DNA from 3 places in the Streptomyces sp. NPDC002868 genome. Region 3 is predicted to be linked to each of the others. Evidence: riboswitches for the same ligand, from Rfam matches in the RefSeq annotation. Region 3 holds a riboswitch; each other region holds the start of a gene.
What was found. A riboswitch is a leader RNA that binds a small molecule or an ion and turns the genes downstream of it on or off. The one in region 3 is predicted to bind cyclic di-AMP.
Positions count from the first base shown of each region.

Region 1: another riboswitch for cyclic di-AMP. It lies ahead of ACZ3H8_RS18435 (C40 family peptidase); the one in region 3 lies ahead of ACZ3H8_RS09330 (C40 family peptidase).
Region 2: another riboswitch for cyclic di-AMP. It lies ahead of ACZ3H8_RS29100 (transglycosylase family protein); the one in region 3 lies ahead of ACZ3H8_RS09330 (C40 family peptidase).

Region 1 is NZ_JBVHDR010000005.1:382,660-392,210, forward strand. It holds gene ACZ3H8_RS18425 (ATP-dependent Clp protease proteolytic subunit) at 1-431, shown strand, start outside; gene ACZ3H8_RS18430 (hypothetical protein) at 439-747, shown strand; cyclic di-AMP (ydaO/yuaA leader) riboswitch at 1,097-1,251, shown strand; gene ACZ3H8_RS18435 (C40 family peptidase) at 1,255-1,731, shown strand; gene ACZ3H8_RS18440 (LysE family translocator) at 1,778-2,407, opposite strand; gene ACZ3H8_RS18445 (LysR family transcriptional regulator) at 2,490-3,401, shown strand; gene ACZ3H8_RS18450 (ATP-binding protein) at 3,416-3,847, opposite strand; gene ACZ3H8_RS18455 (helix-turn-helix domain-containing protein) at 4,076-4,933, shown strand; gene ACZ3H8_RS18460 (DUF397 domain-containing protein) at 4,948-5,154, shown strand; gene ACZ3H8_RS18465 (8-amino-7-oxononanoate synthase) at 5,169-6,314, opposite strand; gene bioB (biotin synthase BioB) at 6,460-7,632, shown strand; gene ACZ3H8_RS18475 (adenosylmethionine--8-amino-7-oxononanoate transaminase) at 7,625-8,920, shown strand; gene bioD (dethiobiotin synthase) at 8,964-9,551, shown strand, end outside.
Region 2 is NZ_JBVHDR010000011.1:117,299-126,849, forward strand. It holds gene ACZ3H8_RS29080 (Ppx/GppA phosphatase family protein) at 109-1,023, opposite strand; gene ACZ3H8_RS29085 (DUF501 domain-containing protein) at 1,020-1,553, opposite strand; gene ACZ3H8_RS29090 (FtsB family cell division protein) at 1,590-2,063, opposite strand; gene eno (phosphopyruvate hydratase) at 2,161-3,447, opposite strand; gene ACZ3H8_RS29100 (transglycosylase family protein) at 3,733-4,416, opposite strand; cyclic di-AMP (ydaO/yuaA leader) riboswitch at 4,420-4,591, opposite strand; gene ACZ3H8_RS29105 (transglycosylase family protein) at 4,879-5,775, opposite strand; gene ACZ3H8_RS29110 (cytochrome P450 family protein) at 5,888-7,123, opposite strand; gene ACZ3H8_RS29115 (nucleoside triphosphate pyrophosphohydrolase) at 7,120-8,121, opposite strand; gene ACZ3H8_RS29120 (SurA N-terminal domain-containing protein) at 8,144-8,794, opposite strand; gene ACZ3H8_RS29125 (GtrA family protein) at 8,857-9,330, opposite strand; gene ACZ3H8_RS29130 (glycosyltransferase family 2 protein) at 9,327-9,551, opposite strand, start outside.
Region 3 is NZ_JBVHDR010000002.1:744,251-753,801, forward strand. It holds gene ACZ3H8_RS09320 (M23 family metallopeptidase) at 1-1,231, shown strand, start outside; gene pcrA (DNA helicase PcrA) at 1,263-3,734, opposite strand; cyclic di-AMP (ydaO/yuaA leader) riboswitch at 4,020-4,181, shown strand; gene ACZ3H8_RS09330 (C40 family peptidase) at 4,184-5,368, shown strand; gene ACZ3H8_RS09335 (hypothetical protein) at 5,441-5,794, opposite strand; gene ACZ3H8_RS09340 (C40 family peptidase) at 6,153-7,208, shown strand; gene ACZ3H8_RS09345 (alpha/beta hydrolase) at 7,286-8,395, opposite strand; gene ACZ3H8_RS09350 (LuxR C-terminal-related transcriptional regulator) at 8,466-9,161, opposite strand; gene ACZ3H8_RS09355 (PspC domain-containing protein) at 9,158-9,551, opposite strand, start outside.

The DNA of each region.
Region 1 (9,551 bases), on a different contig from region 3:
ACATCAACTCCCCCGGCGGCTCACTGAGCGCCATGTCCGCCATCTACGACACGATGCAGGTGGTCACCTGCGACGTGGAGACGACCTGTCTGGGGCAGGCAGCATCGACCGCCGCCCTGCTGCTCGCCGCCGGCGCCCCCGGCAAGCGGATGGCGCTGCCCGGCGCCCGGATCGTCGTCCAGCAGCCCGCGTTCGAGGAGCCGTTGCAGGGCCAGCCGTCCGATCTGGAGATCCAGGCACAGGAGTTGCTGCGGCTGCGCGCCCAACTCGCCGGGATGCTCGTACGCCACACCGGCCAGAGTCCGGAGCGGATCGCCGCCGACCTGGAGCGCGACAAGATCTTCGCGGCGCAGGACGCCAAGGCCTACGGACTGGTCGACCACGTGATCAAGAACCGCAAGACGTCACTCTCCGCCCCCGGTTCCAGGTGAGCGCCCGATGCCGCTACCCGAACTGCCGCCGCTGCCGGCGCTGACCCGCGCCGAGTGCGAGTTCATCGACAGCTATCTCGAAGTCCTCGATCTGCTGGGACGGATCAATCCGGCCCGCTCAACGCACACCTATGGAGCGCTGCGTGCGGCACAGGCGTTGGTCGGCCGGGCCACCGCGCTCAAGGACGCCCTGACGCTGATGCATATGCGCGGCGAGAGCGAGGTCCATGCGTCGACCCTCGCCGAGGCGCTCAGGGTCCTCGACGGCGAACGCAGGGCGCGCCGGGTGACAATGCCGCCCGCGTCCATGAGTTGACGAATCATCCGCTTCCGTCAACGGCCATTGGGGTACCTGCAGTCGTCCCCCATTCGGTGTAGTTGCGGTCTCCTGAATTACTACGGAGAACTTGCGCACCACGACTACCGATCTGGCGGAATGGGCTGTTCCGCTGCTGGTGCGGGAGTCCTCAGCTGTCCGTGGCCGGGCCCCAAATCAACTCTGTCCACCCGAACAGGTCAGTGGTGTCGAAGCTCACATACCGCCGTTTCGACTCGGAAATCCGGCGTGGTGTGGGTCAAGATCCCTGGGACGACAAGCCCCCGCCATCCCTGGCGGGGCGGTCCGGGCGGACGCCGAGTCCTGCCGCCGCTCCGGATGTCTGGTCGACAGAAGTGCACCGGCAGGAGTGGAGGACCCAAGCAGTACGGGACATCCGGACAGTCCGGTCGTCCCTCGGGGTGAAGCCGCATTTCGCGGCCGGGCATCTTCGTCCGTCCGAACCCGACAGGTCATCCTTCACAGGCGGCTGACGAAGGGTTGCGCATGACTGCGCAGATTCACGTCCCGTTTTTGCTGACCCGGGCAGGCGCCGTATCGGCCCTGACCCTCGCCGCCGTCGGCGGCTCAGTGCTGGTGCCGGGCGCCGCTTCCGAGGCACTCGCGGCTACGGCCCACGCCAACAAGGCACTTCAGGTTGCCTCTTCGAAGAAGGGAGCGCCGTACAAGTACGGCGCGTCGGGTCCATCCCGGTTCGACTGCTCGGGGCTGACGCTCTATTCGTACAAGAAGGCGGGCAAGAAGCTCCCACGCACCGCCCAGCAGCAGTTCAACAAGACCCGCCATGTCTCGGCGTCCTCGCGCCAGCGAGGGGATCTGGTCTTCTTCCACTCCGGCAACAGCGTCTACCACGTGGGTATCTACGCCGGCAGCGGCAAGATCTGGCACTCGCCCAAGACGGGCTCCTGGGTGAAACTCGAGAAGATCTGGACCAAGCGCGTCTGGTACGGCCGGGTGCGCTGACGGCCCCGGTGGCGCACCGGGCACGCTCCCGGTGCGCCACACCGCGTCAGTGCGCCAGCGGCTCGGCCAGCAGGGTCACGCCCAGCGCGGTGAGTGCCCCGCCGGTGACTCCTTCCACGGCGCGGGTGGTGCGCGGCCGCCGCAGCCACGTCCCGAGCCGGTCCACCAGCAGCGCCACCGCCGGGAACCAGAACAGCGCCAGGACGACGACGATCGCGGCAAGCAGCAAGGTGCGCGGCAGCACCGGCGCGCCGTCCGGCACGAACTGCGGTAGCAGGCTGAGGAAGAGGACCGGCGCCTTCGGATTGAGGACGTTGGTGAGGAAGCCCTGCCGCAGACTGCGTCCGACGCCGTCGGCCGCCTCGCCCTCCAGGTCCGGCCCGGCGGGCGCCGGACGCAGCGCGCCGCGCACCGCCCGTACCCCCAGGTAGAGCACATAGGCGCCGCCCACGATCTGCAGCGTGCGGAACAGCACCGGCACCGCGACCAGGACCGCCGCGAGCCCCGCCACCGCGAGCGCGGTGTGCACGAGCAGTCCCCCGGCGACGCCGACGGCGCAGGCCACGCCCGCACGCCGGGAGACGAGGGCGTTGCGTACGACGACGGTGAAGTCCGCGCCCGGCATGGCGACCATGCCCGCGGCGACCCCGGTGAAGGCGACGAGTTGTGCGTCCATGGCAGCCATCCTGGACCGGAGTGGGCCTTAGCGTGTACTTGGAATCTTCTAGGCCTGCCCAAAGCAATGCTTAAGGGGTGCCATGTACGACCCGACACGGCTGGCGGCGCTGGTGGCGGTCGCCGAGGCCGGTTCGATCACCCGGGCCGCAGCCCGTCTGGGCTATACCGCGCCCGCGCTCTCGCAGCAACTTGCCAAGCTGGAGCGCGAGGCGGGGGCGGCGCTGCTGGTGCGCCACCACCGCGGGGCGCGGCTGACGGCCGCGGGCGAGCTGCTGGCGACGCGGGCCCGCCGGGTGCTGGACGAGATGGAGCAGGCGCGGCACGAGCTGGCGCGGCTGGCAGGTCTGTCCGGCGGGCGGCTGCGGGTGGGCACCTTCACGACGGTCGGCATCCATCTGCTGCCGCCGGTGCTGAGCGCGTTTCGCCGTGCGCATCCGGATGTGGAGCTCGCCGTCGCGGAGTACGAACCGCCGGCCGGGGTCCTGGCCGTGGCGGCAGGCGATGTGGATCTGGCGCTGACCCATGCGTACGAACCGGGCGAACCGGCGCCGCTGCCCGCGGGTGTGGTGCTGGATCCACTGCTGGTGGAGGAATTGGTCCTGGTCACGGCGCCCGGCCATGCGCTCGCGGGCGGCTCGGGCCGGCTGCCGGTGGCCCAGCTGGCGGGCCAGCCGCTGATCAGCAGCGCTCCTTCGCATCCGTCGCGCAAGGGGGTGGAGGGGGCCTTGGCGCAGGCGGGGGCGAGCCCCGCCGTGGTCTGCGAGTCGCCGGGCTATGCGCTGGTGTGCGCGCTCGTCAGCGCGGGGCTCGGGGTGGCGGTGGTGCCGGAGATGGTCGCCGCGATGGCCGCGACGCCGCTCGGCGTACGGCAGTTGGAATCGGCGGCGTTCCGGCGGACGATCTCGGTGGCACACCGCGGCGAGGAGTCGGGTCCGGCTGCCGAGTCACTGCGGGCTCTGCTGCGCGGCGCGTTCGGCCGCGCGGGAAACTGACCGCCGGGCCGTGATCAGCTCTGCACCGGTACGGTCCACGGCAGGACGATCCAGACGGTCTTGCCGCCCTCCGGGGTCGGGGTGACCAGGAGCTGTCCGCCGCACTCCGCGGTGAGGCTGCGGATGATGACCATGCCGCGGCCGTTGTCCTGGCGGACGGCGGCGGGCAGCCGCTGCGGCCAGCGGGGGTGACTGTCGGTGACACCGATGCGCAGCTCCTCGTCCCGCTCGAGACGCAGGTCCACGGTAAAAGTGGGCGACTGGCCGAAGGTGTGCTGAACGGCGTTGGTGGCGAGTTCGGAGACGATCAGACGGACGGTGTCGACGGCTTCGGTCTCGACCGGCAGGCCCCATTCGGAGACGACGTCGGTGGCATATCTCCGGGCGGCGGAGACCGAGGCGGGGGCGCTCGGCAGAGTGACGGAGGCTTCCTGATGGTCTGCCATGGCGACGCTGTCCCTTTCCCACCGGGGCCGGGCTCCGACTCGTAGCGGATGAATGCGAGGACGGCCACGGATTGCGCTTCGCGCCAGAGTGCCACCTATCGTGCCGTCAGGGGCGGCGATCCACCAAGATGTGCATATATCTGTCGCCCAAAGCGGTGAACTCTGCTACGCGAGACCGTATTTGGGCGACTCACCCACGATTTGGGCACTGTCGGGAAGGAGCGGGAGATGCGGCACGGCCCCGCGGTGCGCCGTCGCAAACTCGGCGAGGAGCTGCGGAGGCTGCGCCTGGACGCGGGCCTCACCAGCCGGGAGGCCGGGCGGCTGGCGGGCTGGCACCAGTCGAAGGTGAGCCGGATCGAGACCGGCGCCAGCGGGGTCAAGGCGGCCGATGTGACCCTGCTGCTGGAAGTGTACGGCGTCAGTGATCCTCAACTGCGGTCGCTGCTCGAGACCTTGGCGGGCGCGGCGGACGGTGCGGGCGGCGGCTGGTGGCATGCGTTCCGCGGGCTGATCCCGCCCGAGTACCGGGACTTCATCAGTCTGGAGGCCAATGCATGTGCGGCGCGCACGCTGGAGACCTCGGTGGTGCCGGGCCTGTTGCAGACGCCCGACTACGCACGTGGGGTGACCCGCGCGGCGTTGGAGGAGCTGCCTGTGGAGACCGTCAACTCGCTGGTGGAGGTGCGGATCGCCCGCCAGTCGGTGCTGCGCGCGGAGAGGCCGCTGGAGCTGAGCGCGGTGCTCGACGAGGCGGCGCTGCGGCGCGAGGTGGGCGGCTGTCGAGTGATGCGCGAGCAACTGCGGCAGCTGGCTGAGACGGCACAACTGCCCCATGTGCGGCTCCAGGTACTGCCGTTCTCGGTCGGCGGCTACGTAGGGCTCACGGGCCCTTTCGTAATCTTCTCCTTTCCGACCACTTCTGATCTGGACGTGGTTGTTCTCGACCACTTGACGAGTAGCCTCTACCTCGAGCGGAAAGAGGACTTGGAGGTGTACAGCGCCGCCTTCCAAACGATGCAGAAGCGTGCTCTGTCACCAGCGGACTCATTGGATCTCATCGCACGGATCAGTGACGGCGCATAGGAGGCACCCCCCACATGTCCGATCGCCTCGCACAGGACTCACTACGGTGGCGGCGCAGCAGCCGCAGCACAGGAATGAACAACTGCGTCGAGGCGGCCCGGCTGCCCGACGACACGCTCGCGGTAAGGGATTCCAAGAACATCGCGCGGCAGGCCCTGCGTTTCTCGCCGCAGGCCTGGTCCCGCTTTTTGACCGCGGTCCACGAGGAGACCGTCAATTGACCGTCGGTTGACGGTCAATTGACGGGCGCGGTCCCGATGATCGTGGTGATCGCCGCCTCGATCTGCTGAGCCGTCAGATCTGCCCTCGCCGTGAGCCTGATCCGGGAGATGCCGTCCGGCACCGACGGAGGGCGGAAACAACCCACGACGAGCCCGGCGGCGCGGCAGTCCGCGGCCCAGCGCAGCGCGGACTCCGGGGACGGCGCCCGTACGGAGACGACGGCGGCGTCCGGTCGTGCGGCGGTCAGGCCCGCGTCCGTGAGCCGACGGTGCAGGGTCGCGGCGACCGTGCGGGCCCGCTCGGCCAGCGCCGGTTCACGGCCGAGGAGTCGCAGGCTCGCCAGCGCGGCTCCCGCGGCGGCGGGCGCCAGGCCCGTGTCGAAGATGAACGTACGGGCGGTGTTGACCAGGTGGTCGATCACCCGGGCCGGGCCGAGGACCGCTCCGCCCTGGCTGCCCAGGGACTTGGAGAGGGTGAGCGTGGCGACGACGCCTGCGCCGCCCGCGATGCCCGCGGCGTTCAGCGCTCCGCGCCCTCCGTCGCCGAGTACGCCGAGACCGTGCGCGTCGTCGACGAGCAGCGCGGCGCCGTGCTCACTGCACGCCTTGGCGAGGTCCGTCAGCGGAGCGGCGTCGCCGTCCACCGAGAAGACCGAGTCGGTGACCGCGAGGGCGCGCCGCCCGGGGTCCGCGTCGAGCGTCTTGCGTACGGCGTCGACGTCTGCGTGCGGGACGACCGCGGTCTCCGCGCGCGAGAGCCGGCAGCCGTCCACGATCGAGGCGTGGTTGCCAGCGTCGGAAACGATCAGCGAGCCGCGGCCGCTCAGCGCGGTCACGGCGGCGAGGTTCGCGGCATAGCCGGAGGACAGCACCAGAGCTGCCTCGAATCCGCAGAAGGCGGCAAGCTCCCGCTCCAGCTCGGCGTGGAGCGCTGTGCTGCCCGTGACCAGCCGGGAGCCGGTGGCCCCCGCGCCCCAGCGGCGGGCCGCCTCAGCCGCCGCGCTGGTGATCTCCGGACGACGGGTGAGACCCAGGTAGTCGTTGCTGGCGAGATCCAGCAGCTCGGAATCGGCGGTGCGCGGCCGCAGCGTACGCACGAGACCCGCACGCTCACGGCGGCGCGACTCGTCGTCGATCCAGTCGAAAGGATCCTGGGGCATGGTGGTCCGGTCCTTTTGTAGGCAGCGCACAGACCCTAACCGGGCTCACTCGAAGAGCGGATGTGGCCATGCACACACCTCAAACATGCTCTGTTGTGGGGTTCCTCCTTGGCCCCGACGTGTGCCGTACGTCAGGATCTGCGCCATGGACCTGCTGAACACGCTGGTGGAGAAGGGGTTGCGGCGCGAGCTGCCGACCCGTGAAGAAGCGCTCGCCGTGCTGGCGACCTCCGACGACGATCTGCTCGAAGTGGTGGCCGCGGCCGGCAAGGTACGCCGCCAGTGGTTCGGGCGTCGGGTGAAGCTGAACTATCTCGTCAACCTGAAGTCGGGACTGTGCCCCGAGGACTGCTCGTACTGCTCTCAGCGGCTCGGCTCCAAGGCCGAGATCCTCAAGTACACCTGGCTGAAGCCCGACGAGGCCTCGCAGGCAGCCGCGGCGGGGGTGGCGGGCGGCGCCAAGCGGGTCTGCCTGGTGGCCAGCGGCCGCGGCCCGACGGACCGCGACGTCGACCGGGTCTCCAAGACGATCGAGGCGATCAAGGAGCAGAACGAGGGCGTCGAGGTCTGCGCCTGTCTCGGGCTGCTCTCAGGTGGGCAGGCGGAGCGGCTGCGGGCCGCGGGCGCCGACGCGTACAACCACAACCTCAACACGTCCGAGGGAACATACGGGGACATCACCACCACCCACACGTACGCCGATCGGGTGGACACGGTGCACCAGGCGCAGGCCGCGGGTCTCTCCGCCTGCTCCGGGCTGATCGCGGGCATGGGCGAGAGCGACGATGACCTGGTCGATGTCGTCTTCTCGCTGCGCGAGCTGGACCCGGACTCGGTGCCGGTGAACTTCCTGATCCCGTTCGAGGGCACGCCGCTCGCCAAGGAGTGGAACCTCACCCCGCAGCGCGCGCTGCGCATCCTGGCCATGGTCCGGTTCGTCTGCCCGGACGTGGAGGTACGGCTCGCGGGCGGGCGCGAGGTGCATCTGCGCTCGATGCAGCCGCTCGCGCTGCACCTGGCCAACTCGATCTTCCTCGGCGACTACCTCACCAGCGAGGGGCAGGCCGGGCAGACCGACCTCGACATGATCGCGGACGCGGGGTTCGAGGTGGAGGGCGCGGGCACGACGACGCTGCCGGAACACCGTACGGACAGCGCGGCCGGGGGCGGCTGCGGTTCGCACTCCGGCGGGTGCGCGCCATGCGGTGACAGCGAGCCCGCCGCTCAGGTGCCGGCGGCACAGGCGCCGGGCGCCCGTTCGGATCTGGTCGCGGTACGCCGCCGTGGCGCCGGCACCGATCTGGCGCCCAATGCCTGAGTCGGGTCTCGGCCCCGGCGAGCTGCTGGCCCTGGACCGGGCGCATGTCTGGCATCCGTACGGCCCCATGCCCGGGCGCAGTGATCCGCTGATCGTCGAGTCGGCGTCCGGGGTACGGCTGCGGCTGGCCGAACCGGTCCACGGGCAGCGCGAGTTGATCGACGGCATGTCGTCCTGGTGGTCGGCGATCCACGGCTACAACCACCCGGTGCTCAACGAGGCGGCGCACAGCCAGCTGGAGCGGATGAGCCATGTGATGTTCGGCGGGCTCACGCACGAGCCCGCCGTACGGCTGGCGGCCCGGCTGGTCGAGATCACGCCCGAGCCGCTGCGCCATGTCTTCCTCTGCGACTCGGGCTCGGTCTCGGTCGAGGTCGCGGTGAAGATGTGCCTGCAGTACTGGCGCTCGGTGGGGCGGCCGGCCAAGCAGCGCCTGCTGACGTGGCGGGGCGGGTACCACGGGGACACCTGGCAGCCGATGTCGGTGTGCGACCCCGAGGGCGGGATGCACGAGCTGTGGTCGGGGGTGCTGCCGCGCCAGATCTTCGTGGATGCGCCTCCGGTCGCCTTCGAGGAGTCGTACGCACAGCAGCTGCGCGACGCCGTCGCGCGGCACGCGGACGAGCTGGCCGCGGTGATCGTGGAGCCCGTGGTGCAGGGGGCCGGCGGGATGCGGTTCCACTCCCCCGAGTATCTGCGGGTGCTGCGGGCGGCGTGCGACGAGCACGGCGTGCTGCTGATCTTCGACGAGATCGCGACGGGGTTCGGCCGTACGGGCGCGCTGTTCGCGGCTGAGCACGCGGGGGTCTCGCCGGATGTGATGTGCCTGGGCAAAGCGCTGACCGGCGGCTATCTCACCATGGCGGCGACGCTGTGCACCTCGCGGGTGGCGGACGGCATCTCCCAGGGCGAGGTGCCGGTACTGGCGCACGGCCCGACGTTCATGGGCAACCCGCTGGCTTCGGCGGTGGCCTGCGCATCGATCGATCTGCTGCTCGGCCAGGACTGGCAGCAGGAGGTCAAGCGAATCGAGACCGCACTGGCCCAGGAGCTGGCGCCGGCGCGCGGGCTGCCGGGTGTGAAGGACGTACGGGTGCTGGGGGCGATCGGCGTCGTACAGCTGGACCACGAGGTGGACATGGCGGCGGCGACGGAGGCGGCGGTGCGCGAGGGGGTGTGGCTGCGGCCCTTCCGGGACCTGATCTACACCATGCCGCCGTTTGTGTCGGCTGACGAGGACGTGGCCCGGATAGTGCGGGCGGTGTGCGCGTCGGCGGCGTCGGGGTGATCCCCACACAAGGGTACGGATGCGGGACAGGGCAAGGAGCGGGATGAGCGTCGTCGTCGTCAGCGGGACCGGGACCGAGATCGGCAAGACCGTCGTGACCGCGGCCGTCGCCTCGGTCTTCCGGGCGCAGGGGCGGTCCGTCGCCGTCGTCAAACCGGCGCAGACCGGGGTCGCACCCGGTGAGCCGGGGGACGTGGCCGAGGTCGCTCGGCTGGCGGGGGCGGTAACCGGGGTTGAACTCGCCCGGTTTCCCGAGCCGTTGGCCCCTGCGACCGCCGCGCGGAGGGCCGGGATGGCGACGGTGCGGCCGCGGGACGTGGTCGAGGCAGTCGAGAAGCTGGCCGCGGAGCATGACCTCGTGCTGGTCGAGGGGGCCGGGGGGCTGCTCGTGCGGTTCGACGAGGACGGGGGGTCGCTCGCCGATGTCGCCCGGCTGCTGGGCGCGCCCGTGCTGGTCGTCGCACCCGCCGGTCTTGGCACACTCAATGCGGTGGCGCTGACCGCCGAGGCCCTGCGGGCACGGGAGTTGGAGCAGCTCGGCGTGGTGGTCGGGAGCTGGCCCGGCGAACCGGATCTGGCCGCGCGGTGCAATCTCGCGGATCTGCCCGAGGCCGCGGGCGCGCCCCTGCTG
Region 2 (9,551 bases), on a different contig from region 3:
GGAGGGGCCTTTCGGCCCCCCACAGGGCCCGTCAGGGGCCTTTTCCTTGTGAAGAACTTCACGAAGTTCGTTCAGAGGCTGATTCAGAGGCCGGTTCAGAGGCCGCTTCTAAGCGATCGACCAGGCGATCCCGTCAAGGATGTCGTGCTCGCTCACGACCACCTCGGGCACCCCGATCCGCTCCATGATCGCGGTCAGTACGAGCGCCCCGGCCCCGATGACGTCGGCCCGCCCCGGGTGCATCGCCGGGTGCGCGGCGCGCTGCTCGTGGTCGGCCTTCAGCAGCGCGTCGCTGATCGCCTTGACCCGGGCGTAGGGGACCCGTGCGTGGTGGATCCTCGTCGGGTCGTACTCGTCGAGACCGAGCGCGATCGCCGCCACCGTCGTCACCGACCCGGCCAGGCCGACCAGCGTCTGCGCCTCACGGATCGGGACGGTCTCCTCGGCGAGGTCGAGCGCGGCCTCGATGTCGGCGCGGATCGCGGCGACCTCTTCGGGCGTCGGCGGATCGTGCCGGATGTGCCGCTCGGTCAGCCGTACGCAGCCGATGTCCACGGACCGCGCGGCCTCGACCTCCTCATGGCCGACGACGAACTCGGTCGAGCCGCCGCCGATGTCCACCACCAGGCGCTCCTCGTGGCCCGGCAGCTCCCTCGTGGCGCCGGTGAAGGAGAACTCCGCCTCCTCGTCCCCGGTGATCACCTCGGGTTCGACGCCCAGGATGTCGAGCACTCCGCGGACGAAGTCGTCCCGGTTGGACGCGTCGCGCGAGGCGGAGGTGGCCACGAAGCGGATCTTCTCCGCGCCGTGCTTCTTGATCACGGCGGCGTACTCGCGGCAGGCCGCGAAGGTCCGCTCCAGCGCCTCGGGGGCGAGCCGCCCGGTCCGGTCCACGCCCTGGCCGAGCCGGACAATCGTCATCCGCCGGTCGAGGTCGACCAGCTCACCGGTGGCCGGATCCGCGTCGGCGACAAGCAGCCTGATGGAGTTCGTACCGCAGTCGATGGCGGCGACCCGGGTCACTTCTCGTCCCCTCCTTCGAACGGCGTGACGCACGGGCCCTTGCGCCACCACTCGGGCAGCATCGCGATCGCCTCGTCGCCCAGCGGATTGACGCCGGGTCCCGCCGCGAGCGAGTGGCCGACCAGGACGTGCAGGCACTTCACCCGGTCCGGCATGCCGCCCGCGCTCGGGAAGCCCTCCAGTACCTCGATGGCGTCGCGGCGTTCGATGTAGTCCTCGTGGGCGGCGCGGTACTCGGCAGCCAGCTCCGGGTCGGTCGCGAGGCGCTCGTTCATCTCCTTCATCACGCCGTTGGCCTCCAGCGTGCCGATCGCCGAGGCGGCCCGCGGGCAGGTCAGGTAGTACAGCGTCGGGAAGGGGGTGCCGTCGGGGAGCCGCGGCGCGGTCTCGACGACGTCGGGCTGACCGCACGGGCAGCGGTGCGCGATGGCGCGCAGTCCGCGCGGCGGACGGCCGAGCTGCTTCTTGAACGCGGCGATGTCCGCGTCGGTGGGCTCGGTCGGGGCGGTGGTGGGAGGGGGCGTTTCCATGCCTGCCTTGGTTCTAGCGGTGCTTCTGTGTGGCTGCTACTTGGTGCGGTCGGCGTTGTCGACGCCGTCCCAGACGTTCGAGTACCAGGGGCGGTCGGTCGCCCCCTCTTCGGTGCGGCGCTTCTCGGCGGCCTCGGGGTTGATCATGATGTAGCCGGTCTCTCCCGGCACCACGAGATGCAGGTGCTCGCGGGCGAGGCGCCGGATGTACATGTCGTCCTGGAGCCGCGCCTTCTCGTCCCTCAGCCGCTCGACCTGCTCCTTGGCGTCCGCCATCCGGCGCTCCTGGTCGGCGATGTCGGCGCGCTGGGAGACGTACTGCCGCATCGGATACGCGAGCGCGACGGCCAGCGAGCAGACCACCAGGGCCAGGAAGGCCGCGCGGCCGGTGAGCCGGGAGCGGCGGGCCTGCCTGCGGTTCTGCGACCGGTAGACGCGAGCGGCGGTCTGCTCGCCGAGCAGCCGAATCCTGGTCGCGGTGGAGAACCGATCGCGGTCCTGCCCGGCCATGTCCCGCCTCCCCAATACGTACGTACGTCCCCGGACACGGTACGGGACCGCGGCCGGGGACGTACGTAAGGGAGAGCGTCAGCCCTTGCTGTGCTTATTAGTTCGCATAGCGAAACCGCGGGAACGCCGAGCGGCCCGCGTACACCGCGGCGTCGTCGAGGATCTCCTCGATGCGCAGCAGCTGGTTGTACTTGGCGACGCGCTCGGAGCGGGCCGGGGCGCCGGTCTTGATCTGGCCGCAGTTGGTGGCGACCGCCAGGTCGGCGATGGTCACGTCCTCGGTCTCGCCGGAGCGGTGCGACATCATGCACTTGAAGCCGCTGCGCTGGGCGAGCTCGACGGCGTCCAGGGTCTCGGTCAGTGAACCGATCTGGTTGACCTTGACGAGCAGGGCGTTCGCGGCACCGTCCTCGATGCCGCGGGCGAGGCGCTCCGGGTTGGTGACGAAGAGGTCGTCGCCGACGATCTGGACCTTGCTGCCCAGCTTGTCGGTGAGGACCTTCCAGCCGGCCCAGTCGTCCTCGAACAGCGGGTCCTCGATGGAGACGAGCGGGTACGCCGCGACGAGCTCCGCGTAGTACTCCGTCATCTCGGCGGCCGAGCGGGACTTGCCCTCGAACTCGTACGAGCCGTCCTTGTAGAACTCGGACGCGGCGACGTCGAGCGCGAGCGCGATGTCCTTGCCGGGGGCGTAGCCGGCTTCCTTGATGGCCTCGAGGATCAGGTCCAGCGCGGCGCGGTTGGAGTCGAGGTTCGGCGCGAAGCCGCCCTCGTCGCCCAGGCCGGTGGACAGACCCTTCTGCTTCAGGACCTTCTTGAGGGTGTGGTAGACCTCGGCGCCCCAGCGCAGGGCCTCGGAGAAGGACTCCGCGCCGATCGGGGCGATCATGAACTCCTGAATGTCCACGTTGGAGTCGGCATGCGAGCCGCCGTTCAGGATGTTCATCATCGGAACGGGCAGCAGGTGCGCGTTCGGGCCGCCCAGGTAGCGGAAGAGCGGCAGATCGGAGGCCTCGGAGGCGGCGTGCGCCACGGCGAGGGAGACGCCGAGGATCGCGTTGGCGCCGAGCGAGGACTTGTCCGGGGTGGCGTCCAGGTCGAACATCGCCTGGTCGATCAGGCGCTGCTCGGTGGCGTCGTACCCGACGAGCTCCGGGCCGATCTGCTCGATGACGGCGAGGACGGCCTTCTCGACGCCCTTGCCCTGGTAGCGGTTCTGGTCACCGTCGCGGAGCTCAAGAGCCTCGAACGCACCGGTGGAGGCGCCGGACGGAACAGCAGCACGACCCGTGCTGCCGTCGTCGAGGCCAACCTCGACCTCGACCGTGGGGTTGCCTCGGGAGTCCAGGATTTCCCGGGCTACGACGACGTCGATGGACGGCACGAGCATCTCCTTCTGGGATGTGACGCTAAATGTGACTCAAGCAGTGGGACACAAGCAGTGCAGGGCAGTGCAGGGTCTCCGTGGCCTTGCGGCAAGAGCCTAACCGGCTCCGGGGCATCGGTCGGCCGGTGCCCGCCCGCTGGGACGGAAAAGGGCATGAACAGGCAGTGACAAGGCAGAACCCCGGCCCGGCGCGTACGGGGGATAGCGCGCCGGACCGGGGTGCTCTGGGGCCCGGGGGGTCAGCTCGGGCGGAGCCGGGGCAGCCGGCTCGGGCGGAGCGGGTCAGCTCAGGTGGAGCTGCTGGCCCGGGTAGATGACGTCCGCGTCGTCGATGATGTCCTTGTTCAGGTCGAACAGCTTCTGCCAGCCGCCCCTGACCTTCTCGGTCTCGGCGATCTTGCCGAGGGTGTCGCCGGCCTTGACCTTGTACTCGCCGTCGCCCTTCTTGAAGCCCTTGGCCTTCGCGGCGGGCTTCGCGGGCTTTGCCGGAGCGGCGGGGCGCTCGGAGCGGGTGGTGGGAACCTCGGCACGCTTCGGCTGCGCCGGCTGCGTGGTGCCGGCGTCGGCGGAGCCGCCGTCGTTCGCGGCGTTGGACAGGTTGACGCCGCAGTTCGGCCACGCGCCCTTGCCCTGGCCGGCCAGGACCTTCTCGGCGACCGCTATCTGCTGGGACTTGGAGGCCTGGTCGGCGCTCGCGGCGTACTGCGTGCCGCCGTACGCGGCCCAGGTGGAGGCCGAGAACTGCAGGCCGCCGTAGTAGCCGTTGCCGGTGTTGATGGACCAGTTGCCGCCGGACTCGCACTGGGCGACCTGGTCCCACTCGGAGGTGGTCGCGGCGGACGCCGAGGTGGCGCCGAGGAGCGGGGCGGCGACGGCCGCACCGGTGACGCCGGCGATGGCGGCGAAACGCGTAGTCCGATTGAAAACGGTCGGGCGACGGTGCTTGCCCTTGCTGGAAAACAGCATGGAACATCTCCTCACCGACGCCTACGAGGTGAGCTGTCGGGTTCGGGCCGACGAGTTGCCCGGCCGCGCGTCCTGCGCGCGGCTTCACCCCAAGCCGGTTGGAGCCGTCGATCTCAACGGCCGGGGCCGGCACTTACCTTGGGTCCCCCGCTCCTGCCTTCGGCGCTCTGCGCGACGACTACTCCCCCCGACCGTCGGCAGGATTCGGCGTGACGGTCAGCGGTGCCCGCGGTGGCGAGCGATCAGACCGTAAACACACCTCTCCCCGATGTTCAAAGGTGAACATCGGGGAGAAATCGCCCATCTCGCCGCCCCAGTCACTCCCGTTTCCGCAGGTGAAGGGCGGAATGAGTGGTTCCGCCGGGCAAGTCACAGCAGTTGGGACAAAGAGACCCTTGTCTCACTTGCGCAGACTCGGACATATGCCCGCGAAACTGACCCTGAACTGGCGGCGAATTACCCCTACTTCACGCCCAGATCAAGGCTCTGGCCAGGAAGGATGAGATCGGGGTCGGCGCCGACGGTCTGCTGGTTCGCCTCGTAGAGCGCGGTCCAGCCGCCGGAGAGCTTCTGCTTGTCGGCGATGGCCCACAGACTGTCGCCCGGCCGGACGGTGTACTCACCGGGCGCGGCGTCCGCATTGCCCGTCTCGCCTTCCTCATCCGGGTTGCCCGCATTGTCGCGTGCCGAACCGTCACCTCGCGAGGCATGACGACCCACTTCGCGCTCATTGTCCGCATTGCCCGGCTCGGTCTGCTCCGGGGCGGCCTCGCCACGGTGCTTGCCGCTGCCACTGTCGGCGCCCAGCGCCGCGTCCGCGGCCGCCGACTCGGCGGGCTCGGCCGACTCGGCCGGGTCCGCGGTCGGCTCGGCAGACGCCGCCGTGGTGGGCTCGGCGGAGGGGGTCGTGGGTATGAGCGACTCGACCGGGGTGCTCTGCTCGGACGACGGCACGATGCCCGGGTCGACGCCGGTGGCGGCGCCGTCGTTCTTCAGGCCGGCGAGTGCCGCGCAGCCGGGCCACGCCGCGGGGCCCTGTGCGTCGAGGACCTTCTCGGCGACCGCTATCTGCTGCGAGCGGCTGGCGAGGTCGGCGCGGGGCGCGTAGTCCGTACCGCCGAAGTCCTGCCAGGCCTCCTGCGAGAACTGCAGCCCGCCGTAGTGCCCGTTGCCGAGGTCGGCACTCCACATGCCGCCGCTCTCGCACTCCGCGACGCGGTCCCACATGGAGGCGTCGGCGGCGGAGGCCGAACCGGCGCCGAGAAGGGGGATGGCGATGGCCGATCCCGTCACCCCTGCCGCGACAACAATGGCAGGAGCCTGACGAGGTCGGCGGTGTCGCCCGTTCCCGGAACGCATGCGGTTGCCTTTCACGTGACTACTGAGACGACGGTGAACGTAGCCGCATTCGAACGGAAGTCACAAGTCGATGCAGCGGAGATCACGTGAAAGTCACAGTCTTGACAAAGCGTCAGATCTGTCGAGCAGTGAACTCAACCGGCAGAGTGCGCAATCCGCGCATAATGAGACCCCCACGCCACCGCAAATCGGCCGGATCGCCTGCAAGCCGCAAGTCCGGCATTCTCCTGAGCAGCGTGGCGAGCGCGGTCTGCCCCTCGAGACGCGCGAGCGGCGCGCCGAGGCAGTAGTGGATGCCGTGCCCGTACCCGAGATGCTGGTTGTCCCGCCGGGACAGATCGAGGCTGTCCGGGTCGGCGAACCGCTCCGGGTCCCGGTCGGCGGCGGCGAGTACGACGAGTACGGGATCGCCCGCCGCGATCCGCTGCCCGCCGATGACGAGCGCCTCGGTGGCGAACCTCCAGGTGGCGAGCTCCACGGGCCCGTCGTAGCGCAGGAGTTCTTCGACACCGGTGGCCAGTAGCTCGGTCTCACCGGCGGCGAGAGACGTCTGGAGCCGCTCCCGCTGTTCCGGATTACGAAGCAGGGCATATACCCCATTGCCGATCAAGTTCACGGTAGTTTCAAAACCCGCGAAGAGAAGGATGAAGGCCATGGCAGCGGCCTCGTTCTCGGTGAGGTGCTCGCCGTGGTCGCTGGCCCGGATCAGCCCCGAGATCAGGTCCTCCCCGGGCCCCTCCCGCTTTCGGTGGATCAACTCCGCGAGATAGCCCCGCATCTTCTTCACAGAACGGGCGACGCCGCCGCGCGGCCCGCCGCCGTGGCGGATCATCATCCCGGCCCAGTCGCGGAAGTCGTCCTGGTCCTCGCGCGGGACGCCGAGCAAGTCGCAGATGGCATAGATGGGGAGCGGGAACGCGAACTCATGAATCAGATCCGCCTCCCCCCTCTCCACGAACCCATCAATGAGCCGGTCCGTCAACTCCTGTACACGCGGGGCGAATTCGGCAACCCGGCGCGGGGTGAACGCCTTCGACACCAGCCGCCGCAGCCGGGTGTGGTCCGGCGGGTCGATGTTCAGCAGATGGGTCATCAGCTCAGCCTTGCGCTCGCCGGGGATCCCCGTCTTGCCCTTGGCATGGGCGGGCTCGTCGTGATGCGCGGGATTCTTGCTGAGCCGCTGGTCGGCGAGGGCCTGCTTGGCATCGGCGTACCGCGTCACCAGCCATGCCTCGACCCCGCTGGGGAGGGTGGTCCGGTGGACCGGCGAGTTTTCCCGGAGCCACGCATAGGCGGGGTAGGGGTCGGTGGCGAACTCCCAGGTGAACAGCTCGGGCTGAGCGCTCACTCCTGTCCCTCGGCGGCGCGGATCGCGTCCCGGTAGGCGCGGGCCGCGGCGCGCAGGGCGGCCTCGGGGTCGGTACCGGACTCCTCCGCCCGGACGGCGAGGGCGAGCAGTTCGTAGCCGGTGCCCGGGCCGGCGGGGAGCGGGACGTCGAGGCCGGCGGTACGGACCCGGCCGGCGAGCTTCGCGGCGAGGGCGAGGCCGGGCTGGCCCAGCGGCACGCCGTCCGTCACGGAGTCGCGCTGCTTCTCGATCGCCTTCGTGCGGAGCCAGTGCTCCTTCACGTCCTCCGGCGTCTCGGCGTGCTCGTCGCCGAAGACGTGCGGGTGGCGGTGGATGAGCTTCTCGACGATCGTCCCGGCGACGTCGTCGATGGAGAACGGCTCTTCCTCGTCCTCCTGCGCGATGCGCGCGTGGAAGATGACCTGCAGGAGTACGTCCCCGAGCTCCTCGCGCAGCTCGTCGCGGTCGCCGTCCTCGATCGCCTCGACGAGTTCGTACGCCTCCTCGATGCCGTATTTGGCGAGGCCCTTGTGGGTCTGGGTCGACGACCAGGGGCACTCGGCGCGGATCCGGTCCATGACCTGGACGAGGTCGAGGAGACGGGCGCCGGGCAGGTCGTACGAGCCGGGGAGCAGCTCCAGGTCCGGCATCTGCACCCGCCCGGACCCGGCGAGCCGGGCGAGCCCGTCGGTCAGGGCCGTATCGCCCTCGCCGGAGGGGACGACCACGACGGTGCGGCCTCCCCCAGAGCCTTCGGCCTGAGAGGTACCCCCGGCGCAGGCGTCGACCAGCTCCTGCGCGGTGACGGCCGTTATCTCCACGGCGACACCGGCCTCGCGGAGATACGGCAGCTGGGGGTGGGCCCCGTCGGCACAGAGCACCCGGTCGGCGGCGTGCAGCGTCTGCCACGCGGGCCAGGACAGCAGCCCGGGCGCGACGCGGTGGCTTGCGGTGAGCAGAACGATTCGGCCGGGGGCGACTGGTGCTTCTGTGGTCACCCCTCGAACCTACCTCGCGCCGCTACGCACCCGCCTCGACGGGCTCCGGCTCCTTGCTGACCTGGGTGATCCACGGGGCCTTGTAGTTGCCGAGCTCGAGTTTCCGGTCGTCCCAGGTGCCGAAGCGGGGGTTGACGTCGATGTCCAGCGCCTTGGCGGCGGCGGTGAATGCCTGGTTCAGCTTCTGCTGACCCTCGGGAGTGTTGGTCGCGCCGAGGGCCTCGGCGAGCTTGCTTACCAGGATGTCGCGGCGTACGACGTCGCCCAGCTGGTCGGGGGCGACGCCGCGCTGCTGCAGATACATGGCCGCGAGCTGCTCCTCGCCACCGGACTGCTGCACGAGGGCGGTCCGCCCGTCCTGGATCTCCTTGCGGCTGACCTCGACCCCGGCGTCGTCGGCGGCGCGCTGGACGACCCGCTCGACGATCAGGTCGTAGAGCTTGGCGCGGCTGAGCTGCCCGCTGTCCTTGATGAGCTGGGCGGACTGGGGGGAGCGCTGCTGGGCGGCGCGCACGTCCTTCACCTTCGCCTGGACGGTGGACACCTCGATCCGCTCCCCACCGACGACGGCGGCGGCCCCTGGGTGAGCCTCACTGCCGCAGGCGGCGAGGAGGGGCGCGGCGACGAGCAGCGCGGCTGAGACGGTGAGCGCGGTGCGACGGCGGCGGTGCAAAGGAGCCTCCCGGCGTGCGGCGTGATTGTGCGACGATGCACAAGACCCTGCGGTGATCGATGTTAGGCAGTCTCCCTGGCCTGGGCCACTGATTCGACCGACGATTCGCCGGAAGTTGCGACGCACACGTTCACATGGCGTTCAACCTGCGCCGCCGGGCGAGCCGGCTCCGGGCGCAGCATGATCGTCCGGGACACGACGAAGGTGATCGGGACGGCGGCACCCGCCGCGATCAGCGGGGCGTAGCGGCTGCCGAAGTGCAACACGTCCACCAGGAGATAGACGCCGCTCGTGGTGACGACGAAGTTCGCCGCGTTGGTGAGCGGGAAGAGGAGGAACTTCCGCCAGGTGGGACGGGTCCTGTATGTGAAGTACGAGGTCAGGAAGAAGGACCCGACCATGCTCAGCGCGAAGGCGACGACATGCGCCGCCACATAGGGCAGCCAGGTGAGCAGGGCCAGATACAGGCCGTAGTACGTCCCGGTGTTCACCACCCCCACCAGGGCGAACCTGACCAGCTGGACCCGGACCGTCATCGTCTTACGAGCTCCCCGTTGCGTTTGTGCCGCTCACCTTCCTGCTGGTGCGGAAGGCCGGCGTTGGTGGCCTTCACCAGGAAGTGCGGTCGCCGCTTCACCTCGTAGTAGATACGGCCGACGTACTCGCCGACCACCCCCAGCATCAGCATCTGCACGCCGGCGAGTGCCGTGACCGCCACCAGAAGGGTGACATACCCGGGGGTGTCCACGCCGTTCAC
Region 3 (9,551 bases):
CGACACGACGGGCCAGTGGGACGCCGGCGCGTGGAACCAGACCGCGCAGACGGACCAGTACGAAACCGCCGCGGCCACATTCGCGTACGACACCACCGGACAGTGGGCGGCGCCCACCTTCGACACCGGCACGTACGACGCCACCGCCTGGAACACCGGCGCGGAAGCCGTCGTACCGCATGTACCGCAACAGTTCACGCCGGAGCATGAGTTCATCCCGGACCAGGACTTCAGCCCCGCGGCGCCCGCCGACCTCACCACCGAATTCCAGCCGGAGTTCCAGTCGGACCTCACGTACGAGTACGAGGAGTACCAGTACGAGGCCGAGCCTGAACCCGAGGCCCAGCCCGAGGCCGAGGCCGAGGGCGGACTCGAAGCAGAAGCCGGACTCGAAGCGGAAGCCGAACTCGACGGCGAATACGAGCTCGCGCCGGAACCCGAACCCATCGCCGCCGCGGTCATCCCCCGCCCCGTCCGCCGTTCCGGCGGGTCCCGCGGCCGTCGCCGCACCCCCGCGAAACGCTCCGCGCTCCTCACCGTCGCCGTGCCCTCCGCGTGTGTGATGGGCGTTGCCGGCATCGCCGCCGCCTCCGTCGGCAGCCTCGGCACCGGCGACACCAAGGGCGACAGCAACGTGGAAGCGGCCGATCCGTCCTCCCCCAAGGCGATCGCGGCCAACAACAAGATGGACACGCAGCTCGCCGCCCTCAGCGCCGACGCCCGCGACTTCGGCGACCGCGCGTCGCGCACCCAGGAACGCCTCGACCTGAAGGCGCGCCAGGAGGCGGAGAAAAAGAAGCGCGAGGAAGAGGCCAGGCGCCGCGAGGCGTTGCGCCCCAAGTTCGTACTGCCGGTGAACCGGGAAGGCCTGAGCGCGTACTACGGCCAGGCCGGCGTCAACTGGATGTCCGTGCACACCGGCATCGACTTCCCGGTGTCGTACGGCACCGAGGTGATGGCCGCGACCGACGGCACCGTCCGTACGCAGTGGAACAGCGCCTACGGCAACATGGCCATCGTGACCGCCGCCGACGGCACCGAGACCTGGTACTGCCACCTCAGCAGCACCAAGATCCGCTCCGGTTCGGTCAAGGCCGGTGACGTCATCGCGTACTCCGGCAACTCGGGCAACTCCACCGGACCGCACCTCCACTTCGAGGTACGGCCCGGCGGCGGCTCGGCGATCGACCCGCTGCCGTGGCTTCGCAGCCACGGCATCGACCCGACGTAAAAACGCCGATCCGAGCTCGGTCCGAGCTCGATCAGAGCTTTTCGACCGGCGCGTACCGCAGCAGCAGGCGCTTCGGCTTGGTGTCCCCGAAGTCGATCGTCGCCTGCGCGTCCGCGCCCGACCCCGTCACCTCCACCACGGTCCCCAGGCCGAACTGGTCGTGCGTGACGCGGTCTCCGACGGCCAGCGAGATCACCGGCTTGTCGGTCGTACGCCGCGTGGCGAAGCCCGAAGCACCGCCGCCCGCGCGTGAGCGCGAGGACGAGAGCGACGAGGCGATACCGGACGTCGGACCGGCGGGCGCGGCCATCGGACCGGTCCGCTTCCACTGCAGGTGCTGCCCGGGGATCTCCTCCAGGAAGCGCGAGGGCGGGTTGTACGAGGGCTGGCCCCAGGCGCTGCGCATCGACGACCGCGTCAGATAGAGGCGCTCGCGGGCGCGCGTGATGCCGACGTACGCCAGCCGCCGCTCCTCCTCCAGCTCCTTCGCCTGGCCGAGCGCGCGCATGTGCGGGAAGACGCCGTCCTCCATGCCGGTCAGGAACACCACCGGGAACTCGAGGCCCTTCGCCGTGTGCAGCGTCATCAGCGTGATGACGCCGGAACCGTCCTCGTCCTCGTCCGGGATCTGGTCGGAGTCGGCGACGAGCGCGACCTGCTCCAGGAACTCGGCGAGCGTGCCCGCGCCTTCCTCCTCGGCGCGGTCCTGCTCGAACTCCAGGGCCACGGCGGCCAGTTCCTGCAGGTTCTCGATGCGCGTCTCGTCCTGCGGATCGGTCGACGCCTGCAACTCGGCGAGGTAGCCGGTCCGCTCCAGGACGGCCTCGAGCACGGTGGCCGGTCCGGCGCCCGACTCGACGACCGTACGCAGCTCCTCCATCAGCACGTTGAACCGCTTGACGGCGTTGGCGGAGCGGGCCGCCATGCCGTACGCCTCGTCGACGCGGCGCAGCGCCTGCGGGAAGGTGATCTTCTCGCGCAGCGCGAGCGCGTCGATCATCGCCTCGGCTCGGTCGCCGATGCCGCGCTTGGGGACATTGAGGATGCGGCGCAGCGGGACATTGTCCTCGGGGTTGGCGAGAACTCGCAGATACGCGAGGACGTCCCGGACCTCCTTGCGCTCGTAGAAGCGCACTCCGCCGACGACCTTGTACGGCAGCCCGACCCGGATGAAGATCTCTTCGAAGACACGGGACTGGGCGTTCGTACGGTAGAAGACGGCGACGTCGCCGGCCTTCGCGTCGCCGGCGTCCGTCAGCCGGTCGATCTCGTCGGCGACGAACTGCGCCTCGTCGTGCTCGGTGTCGGCGACATAGCCGGTGATCTGCGCGCCGGCGCCGGCGTTGGTCCACAGGTTCTTCGGGCGGCGGCTTTCGTTGCGCTCGATGACGGCGTTGGCGGCGGAGAGGATCGTCTGCGTGGAGCGGTAGTTCTGCTCGAGCAGGATCGTCGTCGCGTCCGGGTAGTCCTCCTCGAACTGGAGGATGTTGCGGATGGTCGCGCCACGGAAGGCGTAGATCGACTGGTCGGCGTCGCCGACGACGCAGAGCTCGGCCGGGTCGTCGTCCGGGCCAGAGGGACCCACCAGCTCGCGTACGAGCGTGTACTGAGCGTGGTTGGTGTCCTGGTACTCGTCCACCAGGACATGGCGGAACCGGCGCTGATAGTGCTCGGCGACGTCCGGGAACGCCTGCAGCAGATGCACCGTCGTCATGATGATGTCGTCGAAGTCCAGGGCATTGGCCTCGCGCAGCCTCGCCTGGTACATCCGGTACGCCTCTGCGAGCGTCTTCTCGAAACCTCCCCCAGAGCCTTCGGCCTGGGAGGTACCCCCAACAGTCTGGTCGGCGAAGGTCTCCTCGTCGATCAGCTCGTTCTTCAGGTTCGAGATCTTCGCGCTGAAGGACTTCGGCGGGAACTTCTTGGGATCGAGTTCCAGATCACGGCAGACCAGGGCCATGAGGCGCTTGGAGTCGGCGGCGTCGTAGATCGAGAACGAAGAGGTGAAGCCGAGCCTCTTGGACTCCCGGCGCAGGATGCGGACGCAGGCGCTGTGGAAGGTGGAAACCCACATGGCGTTGGCGCGCGGGCCGACGAGGTGCTCGACGCGCTCCTTCATCTCGCCGGCGGCCTTGTTGGTGAACGTGATCGCCAGTATCTGGCCGGGGTGGACGCTGCGGCTGCCCAGCAGATACGCGATCCGGTGGGTCAGCACCCGGGTCTTGCCGGACCCGGCCCCGGCGACGATCAGCAGCGGCGAGCCGGTGTGCACGACGGCGGCACGCTGCTGTTCGTTCAGCCCTTCGAGCAGGGCGGCGGGGTCCACGACCGTGCGCGGGGCGCCGTCACGGTGGTACGGGTCCCGGGCCGGGGGGACGTCGTAGGCGCCCTGGAAGAGATCGTCAGGGATCTCCTCCGGGGCCGAGTCCTCGGGTGGCGGCGGGTGGTGCTCCGCGCTGGGCTGGAGGTCCGCCAGGAAGCTGTCGTCAAAGAGGCTGCTCATCGCTCTACGAGTCTAGGCCGCCGCACTGACAGCTCGCCGCCGCATTGGGTTACGACGGACGATGCACAGGACGTTTCGACGGGCGATTCGACGGGCGATCGACGCCGCGACTCTCCGTCATCGGCCTATACCATCGGGTCATCATTTGGGGGCGCCGGTTCGCCGATCGCCAAGGTCACGAAAATGTATCGGACATTTCGAACATCAACCTTCACAGCAGCCACACGAGTTGGCTAGCGTGCTCCCCCAAGGCGGCCCGTACCCCCATGGCGATCCACGCCAATCGGGCGGCCTGCGCCGAATTCGGGCTTTCCGCAAGGGAGTTCGGAACCGGGGACCCACCATGCACAACCGGGGTGAATCGGACCGCCTCACTCGGTCCGTAGGGCGATCTTCCGTTCCGCCCGAACCCGACAGCTAACCCGGTAGGCGGTCCACGGAAGAAGGAGATGCCGGCCTTGGCGTCGCATCGCAAAACGCGAAGTCGAACCGTAAAGACCTCCCCTGCCGTCGGGTTCACGACGGCAGCCCTCGCCTCCGTCACCCTGTTGTCGACGCAGAGCGCCAATGCCGCACCCGCCGAGCCGAAGCCCTCCGTCGAAGAGGTGCAGAAGAAGGTCGACGACCTGTACCGGCAGGCCGGCACAGCGACCCAGAAGTACAACAAGGCCAAGGAAGCGACCGAGGAGAAGCGCCGCGAGGTCGACGAGCTCCTCGACGACGCCGCCAAGCGCACGGACAAGCTGAACGAGTCCCGCCGGGAGCTCGGCACCTATGCGGCCGCGCAGTACCGCACGGGCGCGGTCACTCCGACCGCCGCGCTGCTCTTCGCGGACAGCCCGCAGGCGTACTTCGACCAGACGCAGCTGATGGACCGGATGACCGACCGTCAGCGCAGTGTGATCGACGACTACGAGACTCAGCGGGCCGCGGCCGCCGAGCAGCGCGCGGAGGCGACGAAAAGCCTCGAGTCGCTCACCCGCTCCCAGCAGGCCCTGCGCACCAGCAAGCAGGACGTCCAGGCGAAGCTCGCCGAGGCGCGCACGCTGCTGTCGAAGCTGACGGCCGAGGAGAAGGCGCGGCTCGCGGCGATCGAGCGCGAGAAGGAAGAAGAGGCCCGCCGCAGGGCCGAGGCCAAGGCCAAGGAGGAGGCGGAGGCCCGCGCGGAGGCCGAGCGCCTGCGCCAGGAGCAGGAACAGGAGCAGAACCAGGGCGGCAGCACGGGCACGGGCACGGGCACCGGGTCGGACACCGGCTCCGGTTCCACGGGCGGCGCCACGTACGCGGCGAAGGCCGAGAAGGTCCTCTCTTTCGCTCGCTCCCAGATTGGCAAGCCGTACGTCTGGGGCGCGTCGGGCCCGAGCTCGTACGACTGCTCGGGACTGACCCAGGCCGCCTGGAAGGCCGCGGGCGTGGACCTGCCGCGCACCACCTGGGACCAGGTGAAGGTGGGTGTGCGGGTCGAGACGAAGGATCTGCTCCCGGGTGACCTGGTCTTCTTCTACGACGACATCAGCCACGTCGGCATCTACATCGGCGACGGAAAGATGATCCACGCGCCCAAGCCGGGTACGAACGTCCGCGAGGAGTCGATCTACTACATGCCGATCTACGGCAGCGTGCGCCCGGCCTGAGACCGGTCAACGCACGAACGCCCGGGGCCGACACAGGCGCCCGGGCGTTCTCATGTCCGGCGCACGCCCGGCTCACGTCCAGAGCGTCGCGATGAAGATGTTCGCGACCGTCAGCCCGCCCACCGCGCCGAACAGCGCCTTGTCCACCTTCTCCTCGTCCCGCTTGACGTACACCAGGCCCAGGATCACAACCAGCACCGCCAGCTTGATGCCGACCTTCAGGTTGTTCACCGGCTGGTCGTCCGCCTGGTTCAGACCCACCAGTGCCACGCCCGTGATCAGCATGGTCAGCGCGCCGTGCAGCATCGCCGGGGTGAAGCGGGCCGTTCCCGCGCCCATCGCCTTCATCTGGGTGAGGAAGCCGCCGAGCAGCGACGCGATGCCGATGATGTGCAGGGCGACGAAGACATTGATGAGTACGTCCATGTCGCGGAGCCTAACCCTCCCCATAGCACCGATCTCCAGGCAGGTATGCCTCATTCGCCGCATCGGTCACAGCGGCACGGGGATCCGAGCCGGCACCATCAGTCGCGCTCTCAGAAAGCGCACCCACATGTCCAGCTTCGGGCAGTACCGGTCCACGCCTCATTCCCGTGACTCTCAGGTTTAGCGTCCTTCCTCAGGTGACCGACTCCCCACCGCCGCCGAGCTCCCGGGCGGCAGTCGGCCACCCCCGCCGAGAGATCCGGCGGCGGGCCGCTCCCCTGTGCGGGCCGCCGTCGGACTCGGCGGACTCGGCGTCGGATTCGGACCGCAGGGAAAACGGAAGGACGTGGACGCCCTCGTGGCAGCGCACCGGAAACCCAAGCAGCATCCGCTCAGCGGGCCCGCCGCCCGGACCGCCGCCACCCTCGCGCTCGCCGGCGCAGCGACCGCCACCGCGTTCGACGGCACCGGGCACGCCGAGCCCCGTCTCACTCCCGCACAGATCAAGGCCAAGGTCGACAAGCTCTACCAGGAGGCGGAGGCCGCCACCGAGAAGTACAACGGGGCCAAGGAGCAGACCGCGAAGGCCCGCGCGTCGCTGGAGCGGCTGCGCGAGGAGGCCGCCCGCAGGACCGATCGGCTCAACGCCTCACGCAATGCCCTCGGTTCGATCGCCACCGCCCAGTACCGCGCCGGTGGCATGGACCCGGGGGTGCAGCTCGCCCTCACCTCCGACCCCGACGAGTATCTGGAGCGGGCCGCGCTCACCGAGCGGGTCGGCACGCGGCAGGCGGACTCCATCGCCGGTGTGCACCAACAGCTGGTGGAGATCGCCCGGTTGAGGGCCGAGGCGGGCGAGCGCATGGACGGTCTCAAGGCCCGGCAGACCGAGCTGGCCAAGCACAAGGCCACCGTCCAGGACAAGCTCGCGGCCGCCGAACGTCTCCTCGCCGCGCTCACCGCCGAGCAGCGCGCCTCGTACGAGAGCTCGAACAGTGCGGAAAGCCCCGCGGATACGCGTGCCGACCGGTCAGCCGGCCCCCGCGGCTCCCTCGAGGCCCCCAACTCCCGTGCCGCCCAAGCCGTCGCGTACGCCTACGGAGCGCTCGGCAAGCCGTACGTCTGGGGCGCGACCGGGCCCGCCTCCTTCGACTGTTCGGGGCTCACCCAGGCCGCCTGGGGCTCCGCCGGGGTCTCGCTGCCCCGCACCACGTACACGCAGATCAACGCGGGCCGACGGGTCTCCCGTTCCCAACTCGCCCCCGGCGACCTGGTGTTCTTCTACTCCGGGATCAGCCACGTCGGCCTGTACGTCGGCGGCGGCCAGATGATCCATGCCCCGCGCCCCGGCGCCCCGGTCCGTGTCGCGCCGATCGACGAGATGCCCTTCGCGGGCGCGACCCGCCCCGTGTAAGCCGTCGGCCGAGTCAGACCGTAGATCAGACCCGTAGATCAAAACCGCAGGTCGGACCCACAGTTCAGAACCGCGGGTCAGAACCGCGGCCGCAGCTGCTGCGTCAGCCACTCGAAGGCGTACGGCAGCTGCCTGCTCCACACCGGAGTGACATGCCCGCCCTTCGTCGCCCGTACATCCACCTTCGTCGGCGGCTTGGCCGCCCGCTTCAGCGCAAGACCCGGCTCGTACCCGTCCGCGCCCTCCCCCGTCGCCAGCAGCGAGACCCGCGGCGGGGTCTTGGCCGACTTCAGGATGTGCAGGACGTTGTTCTCGACTCGCAGCTTCGGGTCCGCGGCCGTCAGCGAGCGGGACTCGGCGGCCGGGTCGTTGTAGCCGGAGAAGCTGACGGCCGCGCTGTAGCGGTCGGGGTGGGCGAAGGCCAGCTTGGCCGCGCCGTGCGCGCCCGCCGAGTAGCCCGCGATCGCCCAGTTCTCAGGTGCCAGCGACACCCGGAAGTTGTCGGCGACCATCTTGCGTACGTCGACGGTCAGCCAGCTGTCCGCATTCACCTTGCCCGGTATGTTCGCGTACCCGGTGTCCGCGTCGCCCAGCATGGTGCGCGGCGAGACCAGGATGAAGGGCGCGACCCTGCCCGACTCGATCAGCGGCTGCACCCGATCCTGGAACTTCAGCGTCCGGAACCAGTTCTTCGAGGAGCCGGGGAAGCCTGAAAGCACCTCTACGACCGGGAACTTCTTGTCGCGGTACGCGGGGTCGTCGTACTGCGGCGGCAGCCAGACGTACACCTCGCCCACGACACCCGAGATGGCGCCCTTGAGCTCGGTGCGCCGCAGACCGCTGCCGAGCGACGGGTCTTTGACCTTCTCCCACTTCTGGATCACCCTCGGCAGCGCGGAGATCTGCTTGCCGCCGGTGCCGTTCGGCCCGAGGTCGAGCGCCGAGTCGACATGGTCCGCCGTGCCGAGCAGGTCGTCCCAGCTGTCGTAGAGGCCATTGGCGTTGTTGACCGCCACGAACACCACCAGGACCGCCGTGGCCTGCGCGAAGAGCACCATGAGCAGCCGGCCGGCGCCCCGCACCAGGGCGGGTCCGCGCAGACGGCTCCAGAGCAGCAGCGGCAGCAGTACAGCGATCACGACCAGGCCGATCGTGACCAGGAAGAAGGTGTTCCCCGTCAAATTCATCACGCAGAACAAGAGGTGAACATGGCATGGACGGTTGCCCGGCTATGTACCAGTTACCTCACGATGGAGCCTAAACCAGACGTCGTGCCGTGGCCCATCGCGTCAGCTCGTGACGGTTCGACAGCTGCAGTTTCCGCAGCACCGCCGACACATGAGACTCCACCGTCTTCACCGAGATGAACAGCTGCTTCGCGATTTCCTTGTACGCGTAACCCCGCGCGATCAGCCGCAGCACCTCGCGCTCCCGCTGGGTGAGCCGATCGAGGTCCTCGTCCACCGGCGGCGCGTCCGTCGAGGCGAAGGCGTCCAGCACGAAGCCCGCCAGACGCGGCGAGAACACCGCGTCCCCGTCCTGCACCCGGAAGATCGAGTCGACCAGATCCGTGCCCGTGATCGTCTTGGTGACATAGCCGCGGGCGCCGCCCCGGATCACCCCGATCACATCCTCGGCCGCGTCCGAGACGGACAGCGCGAGGAAGCGCACCGGGTTCTCAGACGCCGCCATCAGCGAGGCACAGCGGCGCAGCACCTCCACTCCACCGCCGCCCGGCAGATGCACGTCCAGCAGGACGACCTCGGGCCGGGTCGCCGTGATCACGGTGACCGCCTGGTCGACGTCGGCGGCCTCGCCGACCACCTCGACGCCGGTGCGGTCGGTCTGGCCGATTTCGGCCTGCACTCCGGTGCGGAACATCCTGTGGTCGTCGACGAGCACGACCCGTACGCGCCGCTCGGCAGTCTCTCCAGCAGCCTCGGTCTCGGTCATTCGCCCGCCCTCTCCATCTCCAGCTCGACCTCGGTGCCCCCGCCGGGCACCGAGCGAAGCCGTGCCGTCCCGCCGTTGCGCTGCATCCGGCCGATGATCGATTCTCTTACGCCCATCCGGTCGCCGGGGACGGAATCCAGGTCGAAGCCCGGCCCCCGGTCCCGTACCGACACGAATACCGTGCGGCCCTCGACCTCGGCGTAGACCTGGACGGCCCCGCCCTCGCCACCGTACTTGGCCGCATTGACCATTGCCTCGCGTGCGGCTTGCATCTGTGCGGCCAGTTTCTCGTCCAGCGGGCAGTCGCCGACGACCACGACCTCCAGCGGGACGCCGTGCTTGTCCTCGACCTCGGCCGCGGCCTTCTTCACCGCCTCGGCGAGGGTGTCC